Regions from separate parts of the Photobacterium minamisatsumaniensis genome, predicted to be linked through region 1. Evidence: predicted binding sites of a transcription regulator. Region 1 holds the regulator's gene; each other region holds the start of a gene.
What was found. Region 1 encodes PurR, which represses purine synthesis genes. Its sites were predicted from a motif close to TNANGNAAACGTTTNCNTNA; they were not measured.

Region 1 (11,459 bases):
TTTGGCAAGCTTCACGAAACTCTTTAATTTCAGGGCCCAAACGGTTTTGAAGGCGCTCTTGCTTTACTTTACTCATTATTATTTTTCTCCGTGGAACGCTTGTTTTAGTTGCTTGAATTTTTCAATTTGCTCAGGGAATAACTGACGCTTTTTATCACGACCTAGGTAGACCTTAAATACACACTCACCACCTTGCGCAAAGAAGCCAATGAAGTAACTTTCTTGCCCCATAAATGGCTTGCTAACTAATGCAATGTCCGTCACTAAGTCTAAGCGTAGGTGACCATGGAGCTCACCATCTTTACCCATTAAGTTATAGTAGCCACGCGCTTCCTTGCCTTTTGGAAATGGTGCTTTTACTTCAAATATCGAGCTCATTGAATGAACGATCGTTGTTACAGGCCCCCAGTTCGGTAGATCTTCTAGGATCGCTTGCGCCTTATCACCAGAAGTGACAACAACCAGATCTTCTGGAAATGCCATAACCACTTCCCCCTCTGTTACCCCCAGCCTTTCAGCAACCGCCATAGCGTGCAATTTTGGGTCAGCTTCAAGCTGTTCAGCAACTTGTGATTTCAGCGCATCAAATGAGATTTTCTCGAACACAATGTATCTCCTAGTACTTCAGTGTACATTTCTAAATCGGGGGACTGCTAAGCAGCAATCTTGTTCATATTATGTTGTTGTAAGACTTGGATCATCGACTGAGCGAGCGTAACCGACCAGAATGTTCCAGCCAGAGTCAATGACAGATAACCGTCTTCAATTTTAACTAAGCCATTTTTCTGCCAAGCTTTAAATAACGGCATGCATAAAACAAAAATATCTTGCTTAAACTTATACTCAAACTCACGAGCCGACAAAAACCCGCGGTCAAAGCTTGCTTTAATTTCTGAATGAAGCGCAGCTTGCGGTGATGATTGGGTCATCATTGCTAAGGGCAAGTCACCCTTTTTGATAGAGTCAATATAAGCATCAAGCGTACGGTGCTGCATAAACCCATAACCACCTACGTTACCACCTGCACCAGCCCCTAATGGCAGAACTTCAGCAGATGTCTTCGCCAAACTGTTATAAATACTGCGCTCGCGGTTATCCCTTGCCCAATGGTTACCACTTAACCGGCGTAGGTGATGTTTCGCCATAAAGTTAACACCATATTCAAACATCGATGCTTTCGCTGGCGTATCGGCAGGCTCTGGCAGCTTACCATTCTCAACCATTCCCTTCATCGGCGTCCCGCCCATCTCAATCAGCTGGTATAAATCTACACCGTGAGCGCCACTATCAAGGAAATCATTTAAATCTTGCTGCCACACAGCCATATCTTGATAAGGAAGGCCAAACAGTAAATCGATAACAATTGGTGCAGCATTCGTTACACTCAATGCCTGAATTCGCTCAAGTACTGGTTCGCGATCATCTAGTCGCTTGGCTTTGCGACGTACCGTGGTATCAAAGCTCTGCACACCAAATGAAAATCGATTAAACCCTCCCTCCAATGCCGATTCAAACATCCGATCGTCAAAACGGTTAATGCGTCCCTCAAGCGTAATTTCACAATCGGTCGCAAGTGGGAAATGAGATCGAACCATTTTGCCTAAACGCATGATCTGTTCAGCACTTAAATCAGTTGGTGTACCACCACCAACATATACCGCACGGAAAGGAGCTGCTTGAGTCCAAGGCATTGCTGCTTTAGTTTTAAGCTCAACCATTAAGGCTTCGAAATAATCTTCAATCAGCTTTTGGCTAGACGCGTATTGAAAAAAGTTGCAATACGTACAACGAACACGGCAAAACGGAATATGAATATAAAGGCAACGACTTTTCGGAGCTTCAGGTATCTCCGACAAGGCATCTGTCGCTAATATCTGGCGCTGATCTTCAGCGACCATTGCACTCATTCCACCAGCATGTGCTGAGCGTTTGTTAGCAAATGCATAACGAAGCGGATCGGGAGTATGTTTACCAATCACATCTTCTGTCAGTATTTCAGGATTTATTGGTTGCTGTTCATTCATCTATAACTTTTGAGCTAGCCTGACTAGCTCCTCCTTAACAGGGCAATACCGATTTATTTTGTAGTTGGTATCGCAACTGCCAGTTTGTCTTCCACCAGGCTAAAAATCATTTGGCAACACGCCAATATACCCAAATCACTTGGGTATCACCTGATGCCACGTTGAGCATACGTGCATGACTACTTTCTAATGGGCTTAGCCCTTGTTGTCGTGCTTCTTCAACCTCAGTTAAGAACTCCCGCCCATAAGAGAATGAGAAGCACTATTATTTGCGTTAAATCATAATCACCTGTAAATAATATTGCAAATGATAATTGATATTATTTCGATTACGTGGATAATGAGAACCATTCTTGATTACGGTTATTAATAACAAAGCACTTAATAACTATTAGTCATTCAATAACAAGAACGTGTAGCACTTTCGTGCATGATTAGGGGTTTCTCGTGAACACTAAGAGATATGTCATCGCTGGCGCAATTTCTGTCGCTTTACACAGTGTTTTGCTTTCTGCAATACCTAACCAAATGGTTATGGCTATGCCTATGGGTGTCGACTCCACCAAAGTGTCACTCAACTTAGTTTCAGCCCCTACTCCTCAGTCAGCACCAGCAGTAAGTGAGCCACCACCGATACCACAGTCGGCACCACAACCAGTAAAAGAAGAAACTGAAGTAAAAAAACTGGTGAAGAAAACACAGCCGGAGCAAAAGCCTGAACCGAAGAAAACTACCCAACCAATAACGAAGAAAATGCCACCGAAGCCTGTTGAAAAGGTGGAGAAGCAAATAGTAAAACAACCGATTGTCGAGAAAAAATCGCCAGTTTCAGAAAAAGAACCAGAGAAAAAGCAGCCTAAATCAGAAATAGCCTCAGGCGTAAACAACTCACCCAAGCTGGTGAGTAAGCCGACTTTTGCGACAAGACCCAGCCCAGTTAAATACCCACGAATAGCTAAACGACGTGGGTTAGAAGGTCAGGTACTTGTCGAAGTTTGGATTGACGAGAAAGGTAAGCAAGTTAGACACAGCTTAGTCCATTCATCAGGCACAGTTGTATTAGACGAAGCAGCACTGAAAGCCATTCAAAGGTGGCGATTTTCATCACACGTAGTTGATGGTCAAGCCATTGCCCATCGCGTACAAATCCCTGTTCGATTTAAATTGGATTAAATATTAATTGGATTCTCTTATGGAAATGTTTCACTCCCTACAAAACCAATTTGGTTTAATGACAGTACCTTTACTACTGTGTTCAGCCCTAACCGTCATGATCCTTATTGAACGTTGCGTTCAAGTACTCCTCTGCACTGGTGTCGGCCGTAGTAAAATCAATGTGATTTTAACAACATATAACCGTAACGATGAGAGTAGCCTAGATACACTTGCTAACGATCTTAAATCGAAGCGGCCTTTACTATTTAAGGGCGTTTCAATGCTTATTTCTCACCGTCACTTTGCCAAGCCACTTCGCGAAGATGCCGCTGGGATCTGGCTGCAACAAAAGCGAACTCAATTACGTTCTGGCCTGCGTCTATTGGGCTTAATTGGTGTGATCAGTCCATTACTTGGCCTACTTGGTACTGTTCTCGGCCTAATCGATATGTTTAAAGGCATTGCCATGAGTACTGGTGCTGTCACGCCTAACGACTTGGCTGACGGCCTTGGTCTAGCAATGAGGACAACTGCAGCTGGACTATTAATCGCTTTACCAGCGATAACTGGCGCGCAATTATTAGGTTTATGGGCCGATAATGTGACAGCCAAGCTTGAGCATAGCCTTAACCACTGTAACTTATGGCTAGAAGGCTTATCACTCGACCCTACCTGTTCCCCTAAGCAGCAAACGCCTCAGCAACATGTCGTTAAGACTGAACAACCAGAGGTCGAGGTATGATCCGAACCCACCAAAGTGTTCCTGACAGCGATGAGTTAAAACCGGATTTAACTCCCTTGCTGGATATCATTTTCATCGTCATGGTATTTCTGCTTCTTACTGCCAGTGTGAAATTACAATCACTTGATGTCGAGTTACCGCAAACAGAAACTCAGGCATTACAAGAAACCGAATCTGATCCTATTACAGTCAACATTACCGCAGCCCCTCCTTATTGGGCACTTCAAGGCAATGAATTCGATAATTGGGATGCCTTTAATGCTGCTCTACTAAAAGAAGTTAAAACCAGCCCTGACAAGCCTGTTGTCATTGGTGCAGACAAGGCTGGATCGGTAGAAAACATGCTCAGACTACTCGCTTTCTTGCAACAAAACGACATCAAAGCAACCCAGCTATTAATGGAAGAGGACAAATCATGAAGCGTTTCACTTTGGCAACTATATTGTTTTTTGCCGCTACATCTACCTTCGCAAGTGAGCGCATTATCAGTGCGGGGGCAGCCATTACAGAAATCATAAATGCCATGGATGCTCAAGAACAACTTGTTGCTGTCGACGTAACCAGCAAATCAATGGTCGATGACGATATGCCAGTTCTGGGCTACCACCGCCAGCTTTCTGCTGAAAGCCTTATCGCGCTCACCCCGACCCGACTACTCGGTTCAAATGAAATGGGGCCGCAGACCACACTTGATTTGCTCAAGCAGGCTGGAGTCAAAGTAGACGTGCTGAACTCTGGTGAAACCGTTGAAGATTTAATGGTACGTATTGATCAAGTCGGCGAACTAACAAATACCTCAAGCAAGGCAAAAGCATTAAAAAACGAGGTGAAGGGAAAAGTCACTGCCATTAATGCCAACCTAGCGACTCAAGATAACAAAAAGAAAGTACTTTTCCTGATGATCCACGAAGGTCGCCCAGCCAATGTTGCTGGCCGCAATACTACTGCAGACACCGTAATTCGCCTTGCAGGTGCAATAAACCCAGCAGCAGATGCCGTCGAGTCTTATAAGCCGATTTCACTGGAATCAATGGTGGAAATGCAGCCTGATATCATCCTGCTGAGTTCGCGTACCATGAGTAAAATCGGTTCAGCTGATGAGCTGCTTAAACAAATGCCTTTACTCGTCGCAACACCAGCAGGCCAAAACAAAGCCCTCGCTATGATCGATGGAACTGCTCTGATCGGCGGTTTGGGGCTGAAAAGTTTAAGCGAAGCTGAACGTTTAAACACCGTTTTCTATCCAAATTAATATAAGCATTTATTACTATGCAGTTATACCGTATTCCGACACGTATTATTTTTCCAACTGGCCTCGTACTGCTGTTGCTTGCCATTACATCATCAGTAGTCATCGGTCCGATGGCAATCACCTTCACTGATAGTTTCAAAGCCTTAATGCCTTGGCAATCGGATCTGCCCCAACATATACAAATTGTAATTAACCAAATTCGTTTACCGAGAACATTACTTGGAATGGCAATTGGTGCGATATTAGCGCTATGCGGTGCTGTTATGCAGGGGCTATTCCGTAACCCCCTCGCCGACCCAGGTATTATCGGCGTTTCAGGAGGAGCGAGCTTAGGCGCGGCATTAGCTATTGTGTTTTTTGCTCCGCTTGCAGCATCATTTCCTCTGTTGTTAACACTAGCCACCGTTCCCGTTTTTGCTTTTTTAGGCGGGGCTTTCAGTACCTTTTTTGTCTATTACTTAGGCACAGACAAAAACGGTACTTCTGTAACAGTGATGCTTCTGGCTGGTGTGGCTATCGGGGCACTATCAGGTGCTGCGCTTGGCCTGATGAATTATTACGCTGACGACCAAGCACTACGAGATTTATCACTGTGGAGCATGGGATCACTTGCAGGGGCAACTTGGCCTGGCATCACGCTTTCCTATATTACTCTTGCCGTACTGATGTTTATGTTTGATCGCAATGCAAATGCACTCAACGCCTTTTTGCTCGGAGAAGCAGAAGCAAAACATATGGGGGTTAATGTACAAACACTGAAAAGGTTACTGATTTTACTTTGCGCTGCAGGTGTTGGTATTGCTGTTTCACTCACCGGTGTGATTGGTTTTGTTGGCTTAATCGTCCCCCATCTTGGTCGAATGCTCGTAGGGCCTAATCATAAAGTGCTCTTACCATTATCTGCTCTGCTTGGCGCATTAATTCTTTTGGTTGCCGATATGCTTGCACGTATCGCAGTTGCACCGGCTGAACTGCCTGTTGGGATTATTACAGCCCTACTCGGCGCGCCCTTCTTTATCTTCCTGCTCGTAAAACAAAAAGGGAAAATGTCATGAGCTTGATGACAAAAAATAGCGTTGAAACAAAATGTGCTATTGATGCTTCAGGGCTTAACCTTAAATTGGGTGATAAAGTACTCCTTGATGATTTAGCTATTCAGATCAAAAGTGGTGAACTTACCGCCTTGCTAGGTCCTAACGGTGCAGGTAAAAGCACCCTCTTGAAAGTATTATGTGGTGAACAAGAATCTACAGGCCATGTTTCCTTTTTTGGTAAAAACCGTGCCACTTGGCCACCAGCTGAACTCGCAAAACACCTTGGTGTGTTGCCTCAGCATAGTAACCTAACCTTCGCATTTACCGCGCAAGAAGTTGTTGAGCTGGGTGGTCTCCCCTTAGCGCTGACCAATCGGGAAACGGTAAGTATTGCTAAAGAAAAAATGGCTCAAGTCGATGTCACAAATTTGAGTTGTCGCCTATACCCTACGCTCTCTGGAGGAGAAAAACAGCGCGTGCACTTTGCACGGGTACTGACTCAACTCAGTCGCGCTGGTGAGCAGTGTATTCTGATGCTTGATGAGCCAACATCAGCACTCGATTTAGCGCATCAACATAAAACCCTTCAAGTCGCAAAGTCGTTAGCGAAGTCTGGGGCTGCGGTGATCATAGTGATTCACGATTTAAACTTAGCAGCGCAATATGCAGACCGTTTAGTCATTCTTAATGAGGGAAAAATTCAAGCTGATGGTTGTCCGAAGGACGCTTTAACAGCGAAAACGATCGAACGCGTTTATGGTTGGCCTGTTTGCATTACACACCACCCGATCGATAATTATCCTATTGTGCTTGCAACATCCAGCCATGAAATTGAAGAACACCAGTCAAAGTTCGAACTGGCCATTTAACAGGAAGTTGTTGTTAAAAAAAATAAAAACATCTCTTTTTTATACCTTCTCTTTTTCCTTTAAAGCCTTCTTAATCAAACTAAAAAGGCTTTATAAACCTATCTTTATTGGTTTCTTGGAATTATTCGCTAGATTTATGGTTGACCATTAATCAATCAAACCTATCCAATTCACCAGTAATCCTAATTTATTAAGGCAAGAAACATTGCACTCTTTGCTACACTGAGTAAAATGAGAGCGCAAGCGATTACACTATGCAACAATTGCAAAGCCTAAATCGCAATAAACGTGAATACTGAAAAGAAACGAAGCCGCCCATTCGTGTCGCGGCCTTTTGTCGTTTCTGTTATCTGTACTCAACAGAACAGTGAACTGTATTGAACGTATAGCCAGTGCACTACTCTATTGAGTAAAGCTTAAAATTACCTAGGTCTTTTGACCCTTATTATTAGAAGAATAAATATGGCAACGATTAAAGATGTTGCACGTATGGCTGGTGTCTCTACAACCACCGTCTCTCACGTGATTAACAAAACGCGATTTGTCGCAGAAGCGACGCAAAAAAAAGTACTGTCTGCAGTTGACGAGCTAAACTACGCTCCGAGTGCTGTAGCGCGTAGTTTAAAATGCAACACAACCCGTACTATTGGCATGTTGGTTACAAAATCGACCAACCCTTTCTTTGCTGAAGTCGTACACGGTGTTGAAGAGTACTGTTACGGCGCTGGTTACACACTTATCTTGTGCAACACTGAAGGTAACCTTGAGAAGCAACGTGATTATTTACGCATGCTGGCTGAAAAGCGCGTTGATGGTTTGTTGGTCATGTGCTCAGACTTGGATGAAAACCTACTCGGTCTATTAGAGCGCCAAAAAGATTTGCCTATGGTTGTCATGGATTGGGGCCCAGAGAGTCCTCACACAGATAAAATTCAAGATAATGCTGAGTTAGGCGGCTATGTCGCGACTAAGTTCTTTATTGAACATGGGCATCAAGCTATCGGTTGCTTAACCGGCCACAGTGATAAAGCTGCTTGTCGCGAACGATTAAAAGGCTTTAAAAAAGCCATGTCTGAAGCCGATCTCGAAGTACACCCAGATTGGGTACTCGAAGGTGACTTTGAATGTGAATCGGCAGTTGAAGCCGCTGAAAAGTTCATTGCAATGGACAAACGTCCAACGGCGATTTTTTGCTTCAATGACATCATGGCGATGGGCATGATCAGTACATTTTCACAAGCTGGTATTCGTGTACCTGAAGATATTTCAATTATCGGCTACGACAATATTGATTTAGCACCATACTTTTCACCACCCCTAACCACGATTCACCAGCCCAAGCGCCGCCTTGGTAAAACAGCTATCGAAATCCTGTTAGAACGAGTGAAAGATAAAGATCATGAGCACCGTATATTTGAAATGATACCAGAGCTTGTGATTAGAAAATCAGTGATAAACCGAAACACCAATTCATAACAAGCGGATTGATGACGATAAGAACGGAGGCTTCCCCCTCCGTTTTTTTGTGCTTATAGCATGCCTAATTAGAATATTCACTCAACTTTTGGCACTTTTTATAATTAAATAAAGACAAGATAAAATAATTTATGGGAGCAAGGTCACGCTATTAAAAGTGGGAGCAGGTTCAAATTTTGCTTCTGCGATATTCTTAAACAGTCACGAACAAGGCAAACCTTTCGAAAGATTGGGACGCAAAGCTTCCGGCCTAAGAGTCTATAGTTTTCAATAACTAGTTCGACTTAAGGTAGCGGGGTTGCCGATGGATATAGCAATAGTGATCAGGCGTCATATTTTACATGATTCTGACATTACTCTTTTGTTAATTTTGCTAATCTGAAATCCTCGCTCTGTTGTTAGGTGACCCTAGATTTTTTTCACCGAGAAGAAGCATGGACAAACCAGTACTTAAAAATTCATTACGACTGTTTAGTTGTTTCAACAACGTAAAATCACGCTCGATGTTTGGCGGATTTGGCATATTCGCAGGTGAAACAATGTTTGCACTCGTTGTTAACGACAAACTTCATCTTCGTGCCAACGCTGAAAACGAACAAGATTTTAAACAGGCAGGCTTAAAGCCATATATTTATAAGAAACGTGGATTTCCTGTTGTTACCAAGCATTTTGCAATTCCAGATGAATGGTGGGAAGACACAACTAAAATACTTAGCCAAGCTAAGCGCTCTCTTGAAGCGGCAAAAGAAGACAAAGAAACAAAAAGTAAGGCAGGACCAGAACGTATAAAAGATCTACCTAACTTACGACTCGCAAACGAACGCATGCTAAAAAAAGCAGGGATTATCAGTGTCGATGCATTATTTGAAGCGGGTTCGATTAACGCTTTTAGGGCATTACAAGATACCCATCAAGGCACTGTAAGCATTGATCTTTTATGGGCATTAGAAGGTGCAATTAGTGGCCAGCATTGGTCAGTTATTCCGCAAGAACGTCGCTCAGAGCTGCTTTCAAAGCTTAGTTAACCCCGCTTAGTACCATTAACAAGAGGTGATATGCCTCTTGTTAATGCATCATTTCGAGTGTTCCTTGCTCACTATTATGCCTCAGCACCATTATTCTCCTCGATAGCATGGTCAGGCTTTGACCGCACGTTCAGTTTGCTTCGTACACCCCATGAATGACAATTAATTGTCAGTATATCTGAAAGATTGAATTGCCTCACAAAGCTGTTTACAAAACACTCAACAAGCTTTCATTACTTTATAAAGACCGTAAAATAACAGCATATATTTTCGGAGGTCATTATGAACTGTACCAAACCTTTTCCCGGACAAACTGATCAGATGTTCAAGGATAAGTTTGGTAAATGGCCTCGACTAATGAAGTTATTCGTTTTACTCAGCTTACTTCCCCCTATCACCGTACTCGTTCTTATCAATAACAACATGGCCTCAATGCCAATGATGTACGATGTACTTGTTTACGTTTCAGGCTTTAACGCCCTACTCCTTACATGGGGACTACTGTTAAAAATACGCTCAAAAAAGTATTGGTACCGTAACTATCATATCGGTAAAACAATGTTACTTGCCGTTGTGCCTATTTTAGCTTGCGGCTATATTACTTTGACGTCACCCCAGCCAAATAAAATAGTCACCCAAGCTCAACATGACCGTCCCGTTCAATTAGTAATCAACTAAACGGCCAAAGTCACTTTTTTCATCACTCAGTGAAATAATTCAGCTCTTAATTAGGTCTTTGTCTCATATCTATCTGATAATTTGAGTAATCATTGCTCATGGTCAGGTTATATACCCATTGTGGCATAAAAAGTATTCCTAATATTAAGAGGTGATCGTGCGCATTTCAGCCAAAAAAAACCATTCCATTACCATTAAGCCGCTACTTTGGCTTCAAAAACGCCATTTCGGCAAAGTACTAAACCCGGCGCTCTTATGGGGGCGTAAGCCTACCCTTTTTTGGCTGGTTGCTAGTTTCTTTGGCTATCTTGATCGTCGCTCTTCTCCGCTATCACCTATCATGCGTTCATTAGTTTGCGTCAGGGTCTCTCAACTAAATGACTGCGCATTTTGTGTCGATGCTAATGGCATGAGGTTAGCTGAGCGTTGTGATTCAGAAGAGAAAATAAAATCGCTCGCTAACTGGCAGCACAGTGAATTATTTGAAGAACAAGAACGGGCAGTATTACGCTACACAGAAACAATGACGATTACAGGTCAACGTGTCACCGAAAACATGCTGGATACACTCAAACAGTGGTATGACGAAGATACGATTGTTGAACTCACCGCCCTCATTTCTTTCCAGAACCTCTCTGCAAAGTTTAATACTGCGCTCGACGTACCTGAGCAGGGATTTTGTTCGCTACCGATCCAACCCGATTCGATAAAAGAAAAGTTGTCGTCAAAGGAATAGCTCAGGAGTAAATAACATGGATAGAAAAAAAATCGTTCTACTCGCTATCATTGCATCTCTACTTATCATATGGTTTGCCTTTGATTTAGGGCAATACTTTACGTTAGAGTACGCGAAAACCCAGCAGCTAGCCCTACAAGATACAATAAGCACGAGCCCATTGTTTTCGAGCGTGGTGTTTTTTAGCCTCTACGTATTGGTAACGGCATTATCACTTCCAGGGGCAGCCATAATGACGCTCCTTGGCGCCGCTTTATTTGGCTTCTGGTGGAGTTTATTGCTTATTTCATTCGCCAGTACTATCGGGGCGACATTGGCTTTCTTATTCAGCCGCTTTATTCTTCGAGATTGGGTACAGAGCAAGTTTGGTCACCGCTTGGTACCGATTAACGCTGGCATTAAAAAAGATGGGCCACTTTACCTCTTCACACTACGCTTGATCCCTGTCTTCCCTTTCTTCTTAGTTAA
Region 2 (8,849 bases), on a different contig from region 1:
CATAGAACAAAAACAAATCGAAACGCTTTTAAAGGCAGGTAATGTCGTCATTGCCTGTGGTGGTGGCGGTGTCCCTGTCTGTGTTGAAGATACAAAACTTACAGGCATCGAGTGTGTTATCGATAAAGACCTCACAGCTGAATTACTCGCAGAAAAAATCAATACTGATTTATTTATTATTTTAACCGACGGTTCAATTTATCGAAATTATGGAAAATCAGATCAAGCAGAGATGAAAGTTGCCACACCAAAAGGTTTATCTGAATTTAACTTCCCAGCAGGATCAATGGGACCAAAAATTGATGCTGTCTGTCAATTTGTAAACAGTGGTCTTGGCAAAGCGGCTATTGGTTCACTCTTTGATTTAGATAAAATTGTTGCTCAAGAAGCTGGAACACTAGTCACTCAAGGTGATGGCATTGAATACTATTAATCAATAAGCATCTTTATATAAGACAAATAACCCATGACCATTCATTATTTACATTAATGAATGGTCTTTTATCTGTAGCGACTTAAACAGACGTTTAATTAACGTCTTACGCGACTTCTCGCATTTGAAGAAACAATAAGGCGATTAATTAATACTTTTTTCTTTGTTTTTGATGCTGATTTCAGCTCACGAATAATTCGCGTTATTTCACCATCAAGGTATTTCGCCGTTTTAGTTCGCACCATTGCCGTGATCACTTTATCCGCATTGTCTGGTAGCGATTGCATCAATGCCCATTTATAGCTGTAATTCTCGTCAGCGGTATTTTGAGCATCGCTATAAATAGAGGCTTTAGGTATCACTACATCCTCACCTCGACCAAGCCGGCGGCAGTACTCTTCAACAACAGGGCTTCGATAGAAAGGTAACTCACCAGAGAGATAGAGCTTCGGACCTAATTCTTTTGCGATGGTGATCTTTGATTCAATAACAAAGCGACTCGCATTAGTGACTTTGACTGACAGTTTTTCAGGCGAGGAATAATATATACATGCCTTTTGTTTCGCTCTTGTCATGCCGACATAGGCCAACCGGCGCTCTTCCTCAATATCTGCACCAATACTACCTGATGATTTGTTCATGTATGGGAAAGCGTCTTTATCCCAGAACGGTAAATGTACTTGCTCATATTCGCAGCCTTTAGCACGGAAAATTGTGGTTAATTGAACACTCTCTTGTGCATTCTCGCCCTGTTGACCGTTATTTTTACTTGAACCATTCTGCAGCCCTGACTGATAGGTGTAGTACTCGAAATATTGCAGCGCTTTAGCACAGTCTTGATCCATACTGTCGAGCACGGTACTTACACTGTCTAACCGCTCGATTGCTTCTTCAATTTCGCTTGCTGTCGCTTCAGTTTTCCAAATCCAAGTATCAAGGCCACTTTCTTTTCGATACTGTTTATAAACATCTGCTGCTTTAAGGCTGCCTTTTCGCATCAGCCTCGCCAACAGTTCAAGACGCTCGATTAAGCTTTCCAACTTAAGGGTTGGATTGGCTTTTTCATAACGGGCAATAAATGTCAGCCATGTCGATGGCTCCATACCAGCCAATTGCTCACATAGTGGCTTCAAAGTTTTATTTGGGACATAACAATGTGGAAAACCCATAACACTGAATAACAAGGCCGATTTCTGTTGTGGTGCTTGCTCTTGAAAACGCCCCGTTGCAAGCGCCATCAATTCCATCAATAGCTTCACTTCTCGGCTATTCGCCAATACCGAAGGCACTGGCATATGGTATGGCACTTTCTTACTGAGGAACGCCAACTCAAATAACAGGGTTTGAGACCAACGACGGACCAAAATGGCAACCTCAGACGGTTTGCCACCATTTTGAAGATAGTCTTGAATCGACTGGGCGACTTCCCCCACCTGCCGGGCCGAACCGCACTCAATGACTTGAGTATCTTTCACGCCTTCACAAGATGTTGTTAAGAAATCACTGAAGCGCTGCTTGTTATTAGCAATAAGATGGCTTGCCGCAAGTGCAAGGCTATGACCAAAACGGAAGGTTTGCGACAAGGTGTAGGTTTTAGCTGGGGCAAAACTCTCATCAAAATCCAGCATAAACTGCGGAGCGCTGCCGCGCCATTTGTAGATACACTGATCAACATCACCCACGGCCACTAGCTGTGTATTATCACCCAACAACTGTTTGAGTAAGCGGTATTGCGCCGTGTTAATATCCTGAAATTCATCGACAACCACCAGCTTGCAGTGCTGATGGTAATGCTGGCGAATCGCATCGTTACCTTCCAGTAGCTTTACTGTTTCAACCAACCAGTCATCGAAGAACAAAGTACGTTGTTGCTTTCTCAACTCTTCAAACTTTTCATAACCATCGATGATAAACAGGTAATCACGGTTTATTTCTGCTAACTTGAAAACTTCATAAGGCGACAACATGTATGCCTTCACCAAACCAATGAAACTCAGCAGCAATTCAATGGTTTTCGGATCTTTAATAACCTGCTGTCGCTGATAGGTTTTCTCAAGACCTGCGATCTCTCGAAGAATCCCCTTCACTAATGCCTTATCACTCTCGCCGCTTTGATAGTCGACGCGAAAGCCAGTGTCGCGCAAGAAACCCGTTTGGTTAAGAAACTTCAAGCAAAAACTATGGAATGTATGCACAGGTACAGGCTGCTCTATGCCAGCCGCTTGTAGTTTGGCCTGAAAATCGGTACGAATGTCACGGTTAAACATCATCACCAGCATTTCTTGCGCTGGAATGGTGGCCAACTTTTGTTCAATCATTCCTACCAGTGTGGTGGTTTTCCCAGTCCCCGCCCCTGCTATACAAAGTGCATTGCCATCTTTATGTTGTATGAATGCTGATTGTTCAGTGGTGTAACGGGTCATAACAGGCCTAACGGGAAGAAAACAGGATAGTGATTTTGCCACAGTTCTTGCTTTGCTCGTGAAGAAAATTCGAGCAGTTAAACCATATTCTCATATCGGTGTAATATTATTTTGCGCAATCGTTTGCCTTTCTTGCTGAAAGGCTACGATTCTTCTGCTATTATCGCCTAAAATTCGTTGCGTACTGGGCAACTTACCCTGCGTTAACGTGCTTTCTTCGTTATCTTCTGAAATAGGAATTCGCCATGAGCCTTGCTGATCAAGTTCTCGCTGTAAATGATGACCTGCCAATCCGTACTGATAAACCCGTTCACAGTGGTAAAGTACGTTCTGTATACTGGTTAACTGAGGCCGACAGCCGCCGCCTAATCGAAGAGAAAGGATACAACGTCAAACCAGATGCCCCACTGGCTATCATGGTTATCAGTGATCGTATCTCTGCATTTGACTGTATCTGGCACGGTAAAGGAGGCTTAAAAGGTGTTCCGGGGAAAGGGGCTGCCTTAAACGCGATTTCAAATCACTGGTTCAAGTTATTCCGTGAAAACGGATTGGCTGACAGTCATATTCTTGATATTCCCCACCCATTTGTTTGGATTGTTCAGAAAGCTAAGCCCGTTATGGTTGAAGCGATTTGTCGTCAGTACATTACTGGCTCAATGTGGCGTGCTTATAGTAAAGGTGAGCGTAACTTCTGTGGCATTGAACTGCCTGAAGGTCTGAAAAAAGATCAGAAGTTACCTGAACTACTCATGACCCCTTCAACCAAAGGGATCTTAAAAGGTATTCCGAATGTACCTGAAGTGGACGATGTCAACGTCACTCGCCACGATCTTGAAGCAAACTATGAAGCATTCAATTTCCGTAGCACGGATGATATCGCTCACTACGAGAAGCTATTGCAGGAAGGCTTCAATGTGATCAGCAAAGAACTTGAAGATATCAATCAAATCTTTGTTGATACCAAGTTTGAGTTTGGCTACGTCACCGATGCTGCGGGCCAAAAAAAGCTAATTTACATGGACGAAGTAGGCACACCAGACTCTTCTCGCATCTGGGATGAAGCCGCTTACCGTGATGGTAAGATTGTCGAAAACTCAAAAGAAGGTTTTCGCCAGATGTTACTTAACCACTTCCCTGATCCAGACATCCTATTAAATAAAGACCGCATGGAAGAACGTTTTGCCCTAGCACGCGAAAATGAGCTCCCGGTTGAAGCATTAATGGAAGTATCGAGTGTTTACACTGGAATTGCGGAAAAAGTGACTGGTCAAAAGATCGTTCTTAGCGAAAACCCAAAAGCAGAAATTGTCGAAGTACTTCGTGAGCAATACGGTCTAATCGACTAATTGGCTTGCCCGATACTCCTCTGATACGAAAAGGTAGCGTAAGCTGCCTTTTTCTCTTTGTTCTAGCGAATTGACAGCAAACTCGTTCGATTTATCCACTCCCCCCTATGGCATTGCTAGTTAGTCCCAAAAAATTAATGCGCCAGTTCACAATATTATAGAATTATCATTAACACTTTTGTTACCATGCCGACACAATATACAAACTAACCACCTGTACTTTAGAGGGATCGTATGAAGTTCAGTTATAAAGTTGTTGCTACTTCATCAGCAATACTATTAGCAGCCTTGTCGTTGCTATCCATCAATCAATATTTCAATACCAAGAAATACATCGAATCTCATATCACCCAAAGCACGAATGAGATTGTCAGTGGTGTGAGCAATACGGTAAATGCCGAGCTTTCGAGCAGTAAATCACTCGCTACCTATATTGCAAGTATGGTGAGTGATGATCTGAGCTTGGAGAGCATTCACTCCGTAATTGACAAGCCGATTGTTAAGCAATCATTTGTGCTTACTGGGCTAGGGTTTGAAAGTGATGGCAGCTTCACCAGCAACGATCCTAACTGGAATCCGGGTGAAAATTGGGAGCCTCGTGCTCGACCGTGGTACATCGATAGTAAACAAGCACGTGATGTCATTATAACGGCTCCTTATACCGATGCCGTCACCAATGAGTTGCTAGTCTCAATTGCCAGTCCTTTAATGACTAATAATCAATTCCAAGGCGCGATCTTCTTTGATATGCCCCTGACTAGCTTGGCTGAGTTAGTTAACCAAATCAATTTATTCGATGCTGGCTATCTCTTCATTGTTTCGGAAAAAGGCACTGTTATTGCCCACCCAAACAGCGATTACAATGGAAAACCGATGTCATCATTCCTTGGTGATCACTCAATTTCCACACAAATGAAAAGCATTGAGTTAAACGGCGCACCAAGCAAGCTATCCTTTACTAAAATTGCCGGACAAGAATGGTATATTGGTGCACTTCTTGATGAACAGCGCGCATTTGCTGCAGTAAACCAGCTTCGTTCAGAAGCCATTATCTACTCTTTAGTCTCCCTTCTAGCTGGTATTATTGCGTTGTTATTACTAATTAAAGTATTAATGCGACCATTAACGAACCTTAATTCTGCAATTGAAGATGTCGCAACAGGTCAAGGGAATTTAACCCGCCGTCTCGATACCAATACCGATGAAGAGTTTGCTGCACTTGCCAAAGGCTTTAATGCTTTCAGCGAGAAAATTCAAAACCTTATCATGGAGTCAAAATCACTGAGCAATGATATCCTCGCAGGCACAGAACAAAATGCTGTAGGTGCCCAACAATCTACAGTTGCCATGGCTTCACAGTTAAAAGAGCTTGACCAACTTGCCACGGCAATGCATGAAATGGCCGCCACATCAGGCGAAGTTGCCAATAACGCACAAGGCGCAGCAACTGCAGCTCAGCAAGCTGACGTCGCCGTTCAAGATGGAGGCAAGATTGTTTCACATACTGCTGTAGCTATCTCTGAACTATCGCAACAAATCGATCATGCGGTTGAGGTTGTACTTCAACTTGAAAGATCGACCGGTAATATTGAATCAATCTTAAAAGTTATCAATGAAATTGCCGATCAAACCAACTTACTGGCTTTAAACGCAGCCATTGAAGCTGCGCGTGCGGGAGAGTCTGGACGTGGGTTTGCCGTTGTTGCCGATGAAGTTCGGACACTCGCTCACCGTACCCAACAATCAACCACTGAAATTCGACAAATGATTGAGCAACTGCAATCTGGCGCTCAGTCAGCCGTTTCAGTCATGGAGCAAAGTAAGCACACTGCGGTAACAACAGTGGACAAATCTAAAGAAGCCGATGGCGCCTTGATTAAAATAAGCGATGCGATTCAACAGATAAACGACATGAATTTGCAAATTGCTTCCGCAGCTGAGGAGCAGAGCTTGGTCGCAGAAGAAATTAATACCAACACACTTAATATCAAGGAACTCAGCGTCGAAGTTGCCACAGCAGCACAAGGGGCAGAAGAAGCCTTAAAGGCACAAACACAAAAAGTGAAAGAGCAAGATTCTGTCTTGAATAAGTTTGTTGTTTAGCCGTTAATTTTGCGGCAGCTCCCTATTGGGAGCTGTCTTTTACAAGCTGTATAAACTTCTCCCGCGTTGGGTCTGACAACCTATCGTTCCATATTAGCCCTATATCCCACACCGTATAATCACCATTTAACGAAATGAAACGAATATTCGCTGGGCTGATTGCCTTCGTGCTTGAGGGCACTATGGTATAACCCAGTCGGGCCGATACCAGAGCAAGAAGTGTTAGTATGTCATCTGCTTCTTGCTCAACTTTCAACGTCTGCTCTGATTCATATAGAAACCGCTCAATATACTGACTAAGACCAGGGCCTCGTTCGGGGTTGAGTCGCAAATAACCAAGACGAGAAAGTGATGACCATAAATCGTTTTCGTCAACCAACTCATCCTGATGTACCGCAATGACAAGCTTATCGGTGCAAAGAGGTATCCCTTTAAGTGGCAGATCAACGGGTAAGCGATTGAAGCTAAGTTGAAGATCGCCTGATAGCAATGCATCTATTTGATATTGTGATGGCGTATCATTCAATGTGATATGTACGTTCGGGTAACACTGCTTAAATGCGGCAATACATTGTGGTGCCTGATGGTATGTTGAAATACCAAAGCCGATATTGAGGTAACCTTGCGTCCCCTCTGCAACAGAACGTGATAACGACTGAAAGCTCGCAAAATACGTAACCATACGCCTCGCCTCAGGTAACAAGGTTTTACCAACTTGCGTTAACGCAGCACCATGCCTTCCCCGCTCAAACAGCGCAGCATCCATATATTCTTCAAGCCGTTGAATCTTTTTTGTTAATGCAGACTGCGTGATGAAAAGGTGTTCAGACGCAACCCGGTAATTACTATCTTCTGCTAACTGACAAAAAGCTCGAAGCTGATCGATATCCATTCCATTAGCTCATTAAAACTAGAATTTTATTCATTATAAGGAATGAGTGTTTTTTTCTAAACTGGCTCCATCACGTTTCATGTTAATCAGGAGCCTTATAATGAAAGATGTACGCGTTGCTTCCGTCCAGTTTAACCACCATGCTGGCGATAAAGACTATAACCTCTCTGTCATCCAACACTATGTAGAAAAAGCGTCACAGCAAGATGTTGAAATTATCGTATTTCCAGAGATGTGTATAACGGGCTATTGGCATGTGTCTAAACTCGAGAAAGCTGACATCGAAGCACTGTCAGAGCCGGTGCCGCAAGGCAATTCCACTCAATATTTACAGGCACTTGCAACTAAGTTTAGGGTAAGTATCGGCGCTGGCCTGATTGAAAAAGGCGATGACGGGAAACTCTATAATACGTTTGTATTCGCCATGTCAGATGGAACCATTGCCAAGCACCGTAAACTCCATACTTTTGTTAGTAAACATATGGATAGTGGCAGCGACTACACCGTATTCGACACCCCTCATGGCTGTCGTGTGGGTATTCTTATTTGTTGGGATAACAACTTGGTTGAAAATGTACGTATTACCGCATTGAAAGGTGCCGATATCCTCATTGCTCCTCATCAAACAGGGGGATGCCAATCACGAAGCCCGAATGCAATGAAAGGGATTGATCCTCAGCTTTGGTATAACCGTAAAATTGACCCTGATGCGATTCGTGCAGAGATGCAAGGTAGCAACGGACGCCAATGGTTGATGCGCTGGTTGCCAGCACGAGCACACGATAACGGAATGTTCCTTATTTTCAGCAATGGTGTTGGCGTGGATGTAGATGAGGTACGTACTGGCAATGCAATGATCCTAAACCCATATGGTGAAACAATCGCAGAATCAGACAGCCTTGAAGATGATATGGTCATTGCGAACCTCAAAGCAAAAGAGCTTGAAATGTGTACTGGTCGACGATGGATTCGTGGGCGACGACCAGACCTATACCAGCCTTTAACAGTACCAAGCGGGAATGAGCTAACGCCTTTTGATGCCCGATTTGCTGATAAGTAAAATTAGACTCCGTTTATAATCTAGGCGGCACTGCTGCAGGTGATAATACCCTGCAGCCAATTAAACAAAGCCCCCCATCCTTCCACTATTTTCGCACGCTGCTTCGTTAAGCCCCATAGTCACACGAGCTTGCTCCCTTACTGAGAAATTAACATCTCATTAAAAGAACACATCAGTATCACTTACTACCACATAAACAACTGCAACAAACCTTCCAACCAAATCATTAGACCACAATTGATTAGTCCACATAACATTTAACTGAATAAATACCCCACACCAATAGTAACAACCATGTAAAAATTAAGAATATTTGTGATCCAAACCGAACATTGTTACCATATCAACGAAAAATTTACTTAGAGGTCTAATTATATTACTAAATAATAACCATTGAACCTCTCAGTTTTTAGCAAAAAACCATTAAGGATAAAACGTTTACGTTTATTTATGGATAATAAATTTAAAAAGTACAGTATTGACACGACCGACTATCAAGTTGGTCAAGACAACATACAAAAATGGGGTTTTGATATACATAACCCAGTATTCGGCATCAGTGCAGGATTGATTATTTTCTTCCTTGCGA
Region 3 (11,459 bases), on a different contig from region 1:
AGATACCATTTCCTTGCTACCGTTTAGCTTCCAGTTACCCATAACTACAGGATGGCGCATAGCTTTTCTCCAAATCAATTTGATGTAAAAAGGTAATACTTAATAGTCTAATGATCTAACTTAAATGACTAGGCTATTGAGTATGGCTGTAAATATATAACAGCTTGCGTACTTAATTTACTGTTCGAAATCATTTCTGTGCTCGGTTGTACCCTTTTCATCGCAAAAAGTGAACCGTTGTGAGGAAATATTTTTCAGGCTGGTGGATTTGTCAGCATCGAAGCCGCGAATAAAGAGAGTGATCAATGGCTGAAATCTAGCCTGATTGCTTGGATTGTTAGCGTTAAATCCGTTACTGTGAGGCCGAATGACAGATAAAATTCTGTCTTTTTTGTTTCCGACCATTTTAAATCAATTCAGCCGATAGGCGGGTTGTTGATGGCGACGAAAGCCAATTCATGGAGGATGTTGTGCCAAATCTCGTTATGGAATATGCCGATCCAGTGGCCGAGCGTGTCAATATTACTGGGTTATTAGAGGACCTTCATCACATATTACTGGCTTGTGAACTGTTTGAGCCCGACTCAGTGAAATCTCGCAGCTATCCCTGCCACAACTGGTTAGTGGGTGAAGAAGGGGATCTCCATAGCTTTATCCATATTGAACTGTCGATGTTGTCAGGCCGAAACCCAGAGCTAAAACGCGAGCTAGCTCGAGAGTTAATGGCTGTACTTGAGCAGCATGCCTCAGCCATTAATAGCTTGACGATTGACATGCGCGATATGGATCGTGAAAGCTTCTTGAAGGTTAGCTGTTAGTGGTATCCGTGTTGCTCGATGGCATAGGCTTCGATGAGATAGGTTGAACAAACGGTTTTATCTCGGCACAGTGCTCGGTAAGGCTCTCGGGGGCATTCAGCGCTTGTGCGAAGCGTTTAAGTTGCTGCTGTAACTCTGCCATCAGCAGGATGTTGGTGTGGTTAGGGTTTTTCCCCTTGGCTATCACCTGATTAATGTGGCTCATTTGCGCCCGTAGGCGTGGTTGCATTGATTCACTGGCATTCGTGATGACTTCTTCACTCATTGATATGCGCAACGCCTCAAGCTCTTCTGGGACGTTTTCTGCCATGGCTTTTAGTTCATCAAAAGAGGGTAATGTTTGCATCTTAGTGATCCAGATTGTCATCGTGATGCACTAAATTTAGTTAGTCATGGAAAATCAAAGTGGCTCAGGGCTGAGACAAGGCGATAGACAATAAAAAATAACCGCAATGCGGTTATTTTTTTATTGGTAAAAGGGAGAGGGACTTACCAATAATGCTCGACGGTAATTTGTCCGGGCTTACGGCGCAAATTTTTAATGAACCCCATAGTTTCCAGTATCGCCTTGGTTTCTCTGACCATCTCTGGATTGCCACAAATCATAATTTGACTTTTTTCTGGCGATAATGGCAAGCCGACATGGCGTTCTAACATGCCATCAGCAATGGCTTGCGGGACACGGCCAGGCAGTGACAACATTGCAGGTTCACGGCTGACAAAGGGTTGGACAATTAACTGCTCTGGGTGGGCTTCTTTAAGGCTATTGATTTCAGCCTGGTAACTCAAATCGGCAGAAAAGCGCACGGCATGGACCAGTATGATTTTACGAAAACGTTGCCAAACGGTTTTTTCTCTCAATAAAGAGAGATAGGGACCAATGGCGGTGCCAGTCGACAAGAGCCACAGATGCTCACCGTCAGGTACTTCATCTAGGGTGAAAAAGCCATTGGCCCGTGCCGACACAAAAACCGTATCACCGTTATTTAAGGCATGGAGGCGAGGAGACAAGAGGCCATCAGCTACTCGGGTGGCATATACTTCGATATTGTCATTGCTGGGTGGATTAACAAAGGAGTAGGCGCGTTGTATCATTTTACCGTCTATTTCCAGTCCTAGCTTGGTAAATTGACCTGCTTTGAATGGTTCGATATTGGCTTTTAGCACCAGGCTAAATAAATCATTGTTCCAATGACGGTTGGTAATCACCTCTGCAGGGATCCAGTCAGCCATAATCATCTCCTCGTTATGATTTTATTATTCGATAAGCGCAACGCCTCTCTCCGGCGATAATGTGTTCATTCCTATTGACCTGATAGTTGTCACCCAGCAAGCGCTGGAAAACAGATAATTCAGATTGGCAAAGTGAAGGGCAACGTTTTGCAGCATGGCAAATTGGGCAGTGGTTTTCGATCAACACGAACGTATCACCGTCTTGATGAAGCTCTGCCATGTAGCCTTCCTGCTCCCTCAGTGTAGCCAGTATTTGTAATTTTTCTTTTAAATTTGACGTTGTTGCCAAATGAGAACGGTATTGTTCAAAGGTTTGATTCTCACGGCGTTCGACGACTTGATGCAGGCCATCTTGACCAAATAACGCTTCGACAGAATCAAGCATTTGAATAATAAGATCGCCATGACGGTCGGTGAAGCCGCCGTGCCCTTTTTGGGTCAGGTGCCAATGACGAGTGGGTCGACCCACTTTGACTTTGACATCTTTGAAGTCGACTAAGCCGTCCTCTTCAAGTCCTTGGAGGTGCTGGCGAACACCCATCGTAGTGAGGTTAAACTCTTCTGCGAGTTTTTTTGCGGTGACTGAGCCTTCCCGCTTCATTCGATACAGTATTTTGTCGATTGTTTTCATAACAGCGGCTACCTACTTTGTTCATTAATTATGTAGCCAGCTTGGTAAATAAAGCAACAACTTTACAAAGTGAGGGGCAGAGTGGTTTAGGTGCTGAGGTGGGCAATAGTGGAAAGTACCAAAAAAACAAAAGGCGCACGTATTGTGCGCCTAGAAGCCAGTAACGTAAGGAGGGTTACGTTATAAAATGTGGCCTTTGATTGCATCATCTTTACGGTCAAGGTAATGCGTTGATTTAATACGACGGATGGTACGGCACTTACCGCGGATCAGCAGTGTTTCCGTTGTGGCGATATTCCCTTGACGGCTGATGCCTTCAAGCAAATCACCTTTCGTGATACCAGTACCGGCAAAAATCACGTTATCACTCTTGGCCATATCTTCCATGCGAAGGACGATATTCGTCTCGATGCCCATTTCTTTACAGCGAGCAATTTCGATTTCGCCGTGCTCACGGTTCTCGGCTGTATCACCCTTCACTTCGTGACGAGGAATAAGTCGACCGTGCATATCACCGCCTAGCGCGCGGATGGCGGCAGCAGAAACGACACCTTCAGGGGCGCCACCGATGCAGTACATCACATCCACTTCGCTATCAGGCATACACGTTAGGATTGAAGCGGCAACATCACCATCAGGGAATGCAAACACGCGTACACCCATGGCTTGCATTTCAGCAATAATCGCGTCATGGCGAGGCTTAGCCAGCGTTGTTACCACAAGAGTATCAAGTGTTTTACCCAGCGCTGTTGCAATATTTTCTAGGTTTTCAGTCAACGGTTTAGCAAGGTCAATCGCGCCTTTAGCAGCAGGACCAACAACCAGCTTTTCCATATACATATCAGGTGCCTTTAGGAATGACCCTTTTTCACCTGCAGCCAGTACGGCTAATGCATTGTTCTGGCCCATCGCTGTCATGCGGGTGCCTTCAATCGGGTCAACGGCAATATCAACAGCATCGCCACCGGTTCCTACAAGTTCACCGATGTACAGCATTGGAGCGTCATCGATTTCACCCTCACCAATAACAATCTCACCTTCAATTTCGGTTTGGTTAAGCAGGGTACGCATAACTTCAACGGCTGCGCCGTCTGCCGCAATTTTATCGCCACGGCCAAGCCATTTGTAGCCTGCTAGTGCTGCACCTTCAGTGACACGGGAAAATGCCATTGCCAAATCGCGCTTCATGGTTACTCCAGAAATAGAAATTAGTGAGCTAAAAAACTGGCGAGGATTTTACCACAGCTTCCAGTGAAACGTTTGCGTTAAGACAAAAATGTATGCCAAAGGGAAAAATTCGTGCTGGCATTGATTGTATCTTGAATAAAAAGGCCTGCAAATGCAGGCCTTAATAGAGGACTATGGTTGAATAACGATTAAATATCGTCTTCTTCTTCTACTGCCCAACCTTTGGCGCACTCTACCGCGCGTTTCCAGCCTCGGTAGCGACGATTACGCTTGCCATCATCAGCACATGGGATGAACTTGCGATTGATTTCTGCTTTGCCTTGCAGTTCATCAATGCTGCCCCAGAAACCAACAGCCAAACCTGCGAGGTAACCAGAGCCCAATGCCGTTACTTCAGTTACAACAGGACGGTGAACTTCGGTATCAAGAATGTCTGATTGGAACTGCATCAGGAAGTTGTTCGCGACCGCGCCGCCATCAACACGTAGTGATGCGAGCTTGATACCTGAATCAGCCTGCATGGCATCAAGAACATCACGGGTTTGATAAGCAACACTTTCTAGGGTTGCACGAATAATATGGTTCGAGTTAACGCCGCGGGTTAAGCCGACAATTGCGCCACGCGCATACGGGTCCCAATATGGTGCACCAAGGCCGGTAAAGGCTGGTACAACATACACACCGTTCGCACTACCGACTTTGTCGGCGAAATACTCGGAGTCTCTTGCATCATCGAGCAATTTCACTTCATCGCGCAGCCATTGAATAGAGGCGCCACCCATGAATACAGCACCTTCAAGGGCATAAGCCACTTCACCTTTCGGGCCACATGCTAAGGTTGTCAGTAAGCCATTATGAGAGGTTACTTTCTCTTTTCCGGTGTTCATCAGCAAGAAGCAACCTGTGCCGTAAGTGTTTTTCGCTTGGCCGGCTCCTACACACATTTGACCAAAGAGTGCAGCTTGTTGGTCACCCGCGATACCTGCAATTGGAATACGAGTACCACCTTTACCACCGATATTGGTTTGGCCATACACCTCAGATGAAGATTTCACTTCTGGCATCATAGATAGCGGAATATCTAGTGCTTTCAGCAGTTTTTCATCCCACTGTAAGCTATTGATATTGAATACCATGGTGCGTGATGCGTTAGTGTAATCGGTAACATGGACACGACCTTGGGTCATCTTCCAGATCATCCATGTATCAACAGTACCAAATAGTAAGTTGCCAGCCTCAGCTTCTTCACGGGCGCCTTCAACGTTATCAAGGATCCATTTGATTTTGGTTGCCGAGAAATATGGGTCAACCACAAGTCCGGTATTTTCACGGATGTAGTCTTCTAACCCTTGCTCTTTCAGTACTTCACAGATATCAGCGGTACGGCGACATTGCCATACAATGGCATTGTAAACCGGCTTACCAGTATTTTTATTCCACACTATGGTGGTTTCTCGTTGGTTGGTAATACCGATAGCGGCAACTTGATCAGAGCTGATCTCTGCTTTTGCCAAGGCTTCGACTAGGGTCGAGCTTTGTGTCGCATAAATCTCGAGAGGATCGTGCTCAACCCATCCGGCTTTTGGATAAATTTGGGTAAATTCGCGTTGTGACGAGCACACAATGTTCGCGTTGTGATCTAGCACAACGGCACGTGAACTCGTTGTACCCTGATCAAGTGCAACAATGTATTTTTGCTCTGTAGTCATGACGGTTTCCTCTAATTGTCATTATATAAGGGTAGTAGAGAGGTATTCTTTTTCTTTAGTCTTAAGCTTGGGCCGGTGCACTATCATCAGCGTCTTCGCACTGGTTTGGTAATGTGCACTTGTTACCAGGTAAATAGGTGCCGATCGCTTTAGGGTATAGCCAACCACCAAATGCCGCGCCAGCGATTGGGGCTAAAATCGGAACAATCATATAAGGGATATCTTTACCGCCAGTCAACGCCATGTCGCCCCAGCCAGCCAGGAATGCAAAGAATTTCGGACCAAAATCACGGGCAGGGTTCATGGCAAAACCTGTTAGTGGTCCTAAAGACCCACCAATTACCGCAATCAAGATACCGATGAGTAGTGGGCCCATTGCACCACGAGGTGCACCGTTCTTTTCATCGCCAATCGCTAAGATGGCGAACATCAACACTGCTGTGATCACAAACTCAACGGCGAAAGCGCCAGCAAATGATAACGCTGCATGGGGGTAGGTTGAGAAAATTCCAGCAGTGGCGAGGCTTGCTTCGCTACCGCGAATAATGCCGTTGGTTGTTTCATAGTCGGCGAAGAGGTTGCTGTATAAACCATAGATGAGTGCCGCGGTACAAAAAGCACCAAGCATTTGCGCAGCGATATATGGCAGTACTTTACGTTTATCAAAGCCATGGAATAGTGCAAGGGCTATGGTAACAGCAGGGTTTATATGGGCACCAGAAACACCAGCAGTACAGTAAATTGCAATGGCAACACCAAGACCCCACATTATACTGATTTCCCACTGGCCAAATTCGGCGCCAGTCAGTACTAATGCAGCAACGCAACCCACACCAAAAAAGATCAGCAGCCCTGTCCCAATAAACTCTGCGAGGCATTCACCTATCAAAGTATGTTGTTTTTGCTTATTCATTATTTCGTCCTTTTGTCTAATGTCGTAGGGGTATTACTTTTCTATTTTTTATGGGTAGATAATTTACTCTAACTTTTTATTATTGAAATAAAGTGGATTAAAAAATGTGCGTTCGAGCATAAAATAAATCAAATTTGAGCGTTTACGCAAACGTTTGCCGTTGTGTGCGACATAAATGTTGATAAAGGAATGATTTTTGATTGGTAGGGATGATTTAAAGGCTTTGCTTTGTAAGTTACTGGATATAAATAAAAAATCCGACCTTAAAAGGTCGGATGTGCCAGATAGGCAAGTTCTTGGATACATCCAAGAGAGATACGATCAAAATAAAAATTAGCACGCCACCGCTGCATTAAAATAGAGTTTGATCGCAATTTTACGCATTTACTATAAAGCGAAGTAAGCTTTTGAACGCCCTTGGAGGATTGTTGCTCGCCGTGGCGAAAGTTGATGTTTTTTTCGACTAACTGATAGTAGCGCTTATCGGCTGGTTATCGATTTAAAAATGAAAAGCAAAAAAATCATCAGAATTGAGTGATTTTTACCCATTTGCCACAAACCGAGGTTTTTGTAGATGTCAGATGGCGGTCGGCTCGTTAGAATAGGCAGTATAGAATCGTAAACATGCCTGTGGACAATTGCCTTAATGGTTAGGGCAATTAGATAGGCTGAAAACAGGTGGATAATATGTCATTAGAAATGCTGGAAAAGCTGGAAGCCAAAGTACAGACAGCTGTTGATACAATTTCCCTACTACAAATGGAAATTGAAGAACTAAAAGAACAAAATGATAGTCTTGCGAATGAAGCTCAGGAGCTGCGTTCTAATCGCGAAACACTAGAGCAAGATAATGGCAAACTACGCAATGATCATGAAGCATGGCAGGAACGTGTACGTACACTGTTAGGTAAAATGGATCACGTTGAATAAGTGGCACCTTGGCTGAAAGCCATTTGCACTTGAAAGTCAGTATTAAAAAACAGAGCCAAATGGCTCTGTTTTTATATGTATCGACGAAGTGCCACGGTATTTATTCAATATCGAGAGGGTCTGGTGATAGGATCACGCCAGTATTATCGGCATAAATATGATCTTCTGGTAGGAAAGTAACCCCCCCAAAGTTCACTGGCACATCAATTTCTCCGGTGCCTTGCTCATCGGCACCAACAGGGATTGATGCCATTGCATGAATACCTATCTCAAGCTCGTCGAGATCATCAACATGGCGGATACAGCCATAAATGATCAGCCCTTCCCACTCATTATTAGTGGCAAGTTGCGCCAAATCGGCATCAACCAGAGCTCGGCGTAGTGAGCCTCCACCATCAATAAGCAACACCCGGCCAACACCATTTTCTTCAAGCACCGAGCGGATCACTCCGCTGTCTTCAAAGCACTTTACTGTGGTAATTTGACCGCCAAAGGAGCTGCGACCACCATAAGAACTGAACATTGGTTCGACAACGTCGACCTTATCGAGGTAGATATCGCATAGTTCGGACGTATTGTATTCCATAAGCACGCTTCTTCTTGTGGCAATTGAAAAGAGGGTTAGCAATGAGGTATAGGCTTAACTTATTGAAAGTATAATCAGTTGGCTGCGCTTCACACAATAAAATGAAGTGAAGCGCCAGCATGATATCTAAACGGCAGCTAAGACAACCCCAGCGGCAAACAACAGGTTTGTCAGCAGAGCACATTTCACCATGGTAGCCATCATAGGACGTAATGCAGCACCATCAGTCGATTGCATCACTTGTTTACCATGCTTGAATAGCAGCGGCGCACTGAGGATAAAGAGCCAACCAAAGGGTGAATGTAGCTCAAGCAGTGCAAATAAAGCCAAGCAAGCAACGCTGCCGATCAATAAGAACAGGTGGTATTTACGGCCCCATTCGGGCCCCATGCGTACGGCCAATGTTAGCTTGCCGCATGCCCGGTCATTATCGATATCACGTAAGTTATTGATATTAAGCACACCAACAGCAAGCAGGCCACAGGCGGTTGCTGGCAGCATTATAATGGAATCAATTTGTCCTGCTTGTAGGTAATACGTACCTGCGACACCCAGCCAGCCAAAAAAGGTTAAGACAGATAAGTCGCCCAGTCCACGGTAGCCGTAAGGCTTATTGCCGACGGTATAGGCAATCGATGCAGCAATGGCCATTAACCCAAGTAGAATAAAGCCAAACATATCTTGTAGGTTATTGGTTGCTAACAGAATCAAACTCAAGCCGCTTATCGCGGTTAGAGCAATGTTGATCACCATGGCTTTACGCATTGCCGCAGGTGTGACTAAGCCGGATTGGATCGCTCTTTGCGGCCCAAGTCGCTGGTCATTATCCGTGCCTTTGACTGCATCCCCGTAGTCATTGGCCAAGTTCGATAAAATTTGTAGTAAAAGTGCGGTTAGCAGTGCTAATCCCGCGATTAATGCAGAGAAACTTCCTTGCCATCCTGCTACTGCACTGCCACAAACAATTGAGGCAATGGCTAGCGGCAAGGTTTTAGGTCGTGCAGCATCTAGCCAAATTGCGAGAGAAGATGATTTCATAGTGTCAGTCTTTAGCGTGTGAACTCAATTAAGGGGTATTATGGCTGAACTGAATTAATGGGCAACTTTATCGCCATAATGTTTGTTTGAGAACAAAAAAACGGCGCCATTTGGCACCGTTTTATGATTCTTTGAAAGATAGTGTTGCAACTTATAGAATGAAGCGGCTTAGATCTTCATCTTCAACCAGCTCACCTAAGCGTTCATTAACGTAGGCTTCGTCGATTATAAGCTTGTCACCAGACTTTTCTGTTGCGTCGAAAGACAACTCTTCCATTAGACGCTCCATCACTGTGTGTAGGCGACGTGCACCGATGTTCTCGGTACGCTCATTTACCTGCCATGCCGCTTCAGCTAACTTGTTGATCCCACTTTCATCAAATTCGATATCAACCGCTTCAGTCGCCATCAGCGCTTTATACTGCTCGGTTAATGATGCATTTGGTTCAGTTAGGATACGCTTGAAGTCGTGACTGGTTAGCGCTTCCAGTTCAACACGGATAGGCAGTCGACCTTGTAGCTCAGGGATCAAATCCGATGGTTTTGCTACTTGGAATGCACCAGAAGCGACAAACAAGATATGATCAGTCTTTACCATGCCATGCTTGGTTGAGACGGTACTACCTTCAACGAGTGGCAGTAAGTCACGCTGAACACCTTCACGCGAAACGTCTGGGCCCGATGATTCTCCACGCTTACAGATTTTGTCGATTTCATCAAGGAAGACAATGCCATTGTTTTCAACCGCGAAGATAGCTTGTTCTTTTAGCTCTTCTTGGTTTACCAGCTTAGCGGCTTCTTCTTCCGTTGCTGCTTTCATCGCATCTTTGATTTTCATCTTGCGTTTTTTCGAGGTATTACCAGCAAGGTTTTGGAACATGCCCTGAAGTTGGTTGGTCATGTCTTCCATACCAGGAGGAGCCATGATTTCAACACCCGCTTGTGGTGCAGCAATATCAATTTCAACTTCTTTATCGTCTAGCTTGCCTTCACGTAATTTTTTACGGAATGATTGGCGAGTCGATGAGTTATTATCACTTTCTTCATTCTGACCCCACTGATCGCGTGCGGGCGGCAGCAAGATATCCAGAATGCGGTCTTCCGCTTGCTCTTCAGCGCGGAATTGGACTTTCTTGGTCGCCTGTTGGTGGGTCATCTTAACTGCAACATCCGTTAGATCACGGATGATAGTCTCAACTTCTTTACCTACATAGCCGACTTCAGTGAATTTGGTGGCTTCAACCTTGATGAACGGCGCATTCGCTAATTTAGCTAGGCGACGGGCAATTTCTGTTTTACCAACACCTGTTGGGCCAATCATCAAAATATTTTTAGGGGTAACTTCAACACGCAACTCTTCTGGTAGTTGCATGCGGCGCCAGCGGTTACGCAGGGCAATCGCCACAGCACGCTTGGCTTTGTCTTGACCGATAATGTGGCAGTCAAGCTCGTGAACGATTTCGCGAGGAGTCATCTCAGACATGGTGATCCCTTATTTAGCGTTTAGCTCTTCAATGGTGTGGTGATGGTTGGTGAATACACAGATATCGCCAGCAATTTTCAGCGACTTCTCGGCAATTTCACGTGCGTCTAGGTCAGTATTTTCCAGCAAGGCTGTTGCTGCTGCCTGAGCGAAGTTACCGCCAGAGCCGATTGCAATCAGATCATTTTCTGGCTGAACCACATCACCATTACCTGTGATGATCAATGAGCCTGTTTCATCAGCGACCGCCAATAAGGCTTCTAATTTACGTAATGCGCGGTCGGTACGCCAATCTTTGGCCAGCTCCACTGCCGATTTAAGCAGGTGGCCTTGGTGCATTTCCAGCTTGCGCTCGAAACGTTCGAATAGGGTGAAAGCATCAGCGGTGCCGCCAGCAAAGCCAGCTAGAACTTTGTTATTGTATAAACGGCGCACTTTGCGAGCGTTACCTTTCATGACGGTGTTACCAAGGGATACTTGGCCATCACCTGCGATAACGACTTTACCGTTACGACGAACAGATACGATAGTTGTCACGGTTTTACCTCTTTGTGTCTTTCCGGCTCATGCCGGTATATCTAATATCTGGGGATCGCAGTAAAGAGTTTCAAGGGCAGAAAAAAGAAAAGGATGCCGAAGCATCCTTTACGAGTATTGGAGAATTACTTGAAAGCATTTTAAGTCTTAGTGTTACTCCCAGAACCAAATCGCACACGGTTCAATACCAGCTCGGCGTAGTTGGTTACGATCGCTCTCTGCTTTTCGTTTTTGTGGGTATGGGCCGAGAATGACACGATACCAGTTACCTTTTTCACCTTGGCTAATTTTGACTTGGCTTGTCATGCCTTGGAAGGCGATCATGGCTTTACGTTCTTCAGCTTGGTTTTGGCTGCGGTAAGCGCCGCATTGCATTAAATAAGGTCGGCCAGG

Region 2: a site for PurR is predicted at 2,968-2,987, ahead of L4D78_RS20705 (phosphoribosylaminoimidazolesuccinocarboxamide synthase). Genes of this name have one in related genera too.
Region 3: a site for PurR is predicted at 3,931-3,950, ahead of glpX (class II fructose-bisphosphatase). Genes of this name have one in related genera too.

Annotation. Positions count from the first base shown of each region.
Region 1 covers NZ_JAKJSI010000067.1:14,952-26,410, reverse strand. Annotated here, with positions in the region: gene hutZ (heme utilization protein HutZ) at 1-76, opposite strand, end outside; gene hutX (heme utilization cystosolic carrier protein HutX) at 79-606, opposite strand; gene hutW (heme anaerobic degradation radical SAM methyltransferase ChuW/HutW) at 654-2,024, opposite strand; gene L4D78_RS26755 (energy transducer TonB) at 2,472-3,197, shown strand; gene L4D78_RS26750 (MotA/TolQ/ExbB proton channel family protein) at 3,217-3,921, shown strand; gene L4D78_RS26745 (ExbD/TolR family protein) at 3,918-4,340, shown strand; gene L4D78_RS26740 (heme/hemin ABC transporter substrate-binding protein) at 4,337-5,173, shown strand; gene L4D78_RS26735 (FecCD family ABC transporter permease) at 5,191-6,228, shown strand; gene L4D78_RS26730 (heme ABC transporter ATP-binding protein) at 6,225-7,076, shown strand; gene purR (HTH-type transcriptional repressor PurR) at 7,539-8,552, shown strand; cyclic di-GMP riboswitch class I at 8,754-8,858, shown strand; gene L4D78_RS26720 (TfoX/Sxy family DNA transformation protein) at 8,987-9,577, shown strand; gene L4D78_RS26715 (hypothetical protein) at 9,860-10,255, shown strand; gene L4D78_RS26710 (carboxymuconolactone decarboxylase family protein) at 10,413-10,991, shown strand; gene L4D78_RS26705 (dihydrolipoyl dehydrogenase family protein) at 11,008-11,459, shown strand, end outside.
Region 2 covers NZ_JAKJSI010000040.1:63,408-72,256, reverse strand. Annotated here, with positions in the region: gene L4D78_RS20715 (carbamate kinase) at 1-433, shown strand, start outside; gene L4D78_RS20710 (ATP-dependent helicase) at 532-2,856, opposite strand; gene L4D78_RS20705 (phosphoribosylaminoimidazolesuccinocarboxamide synthase) at 3,102-4,205, shown strand; gene L4D78_RS20700 (methyl-accepting chemotaxis protein) at 4,440-6,308, shown strand; gene L4D78_RS20695 (LysR family transcriptional regulator) at 6,331-7,200, opposite strand; gene L4D78_RS20690 (nitrilase family protein) at 7,301-8,260, shown strand; gene L4D78_RS20685 (BCCT family transporter) at 8,711-8,849, shown strand, end outside.
Region 3 covers NZ_JAKJSI010000014.1:135,815-147,273, forward strand. Annotated here, with positions in the region: gene tpiA (triose-phosphate isomerase) at 1-60, opposite strand, end outside; gene L4D78_RS06770 (5-carboxymethyl-2-hydroxymuconate Delta-isomerase) at 471-818, shown strand; gene L4D78_RS06775 (DUF3135 domain-containing protein) at 808-1,164, opposite strand; gene L4D78_RS06780 (ferredoxin--NADP reductase) at 1,308-2,051, opposite strand; gene L4D78_RS06785 (helix-turn-helix transcriptional regulator) at 2,065-2,682, opposite strand; gene glpX (class II fructose-bisphosphatase) at 2,863-3,870, opposite strand; gene glpK (glycerol kinase GlpK) at 4,059-5,579, opposite strand; gene L4D78_RS06800 (MIP/aquaporin family protein) at 5,641-6,492, opposite strand; gene zapB (cell division protein ZapB) at 7,180-7,422, shown strand; gene rraA (ribonuclease E activity regulator RraA) at 7,523-8,008, opposite strand; gene L4D78_RS06815 (1,4-dihydroxy-2-naphthoate polyprenyltransferase) at 8,135-9,046, opposite strand; gene hslU (ATP-dependent protease ATPase subunit HslU) at 9,198-10,529, opposite strand; gene hslV (ATP-dependent protease subunit HslV) at 10,539-11,066, opposite strand; gene L4D78_RS06830 (SPOR domain-containing protein) at 11,220-11,459, opposite strand, start outside.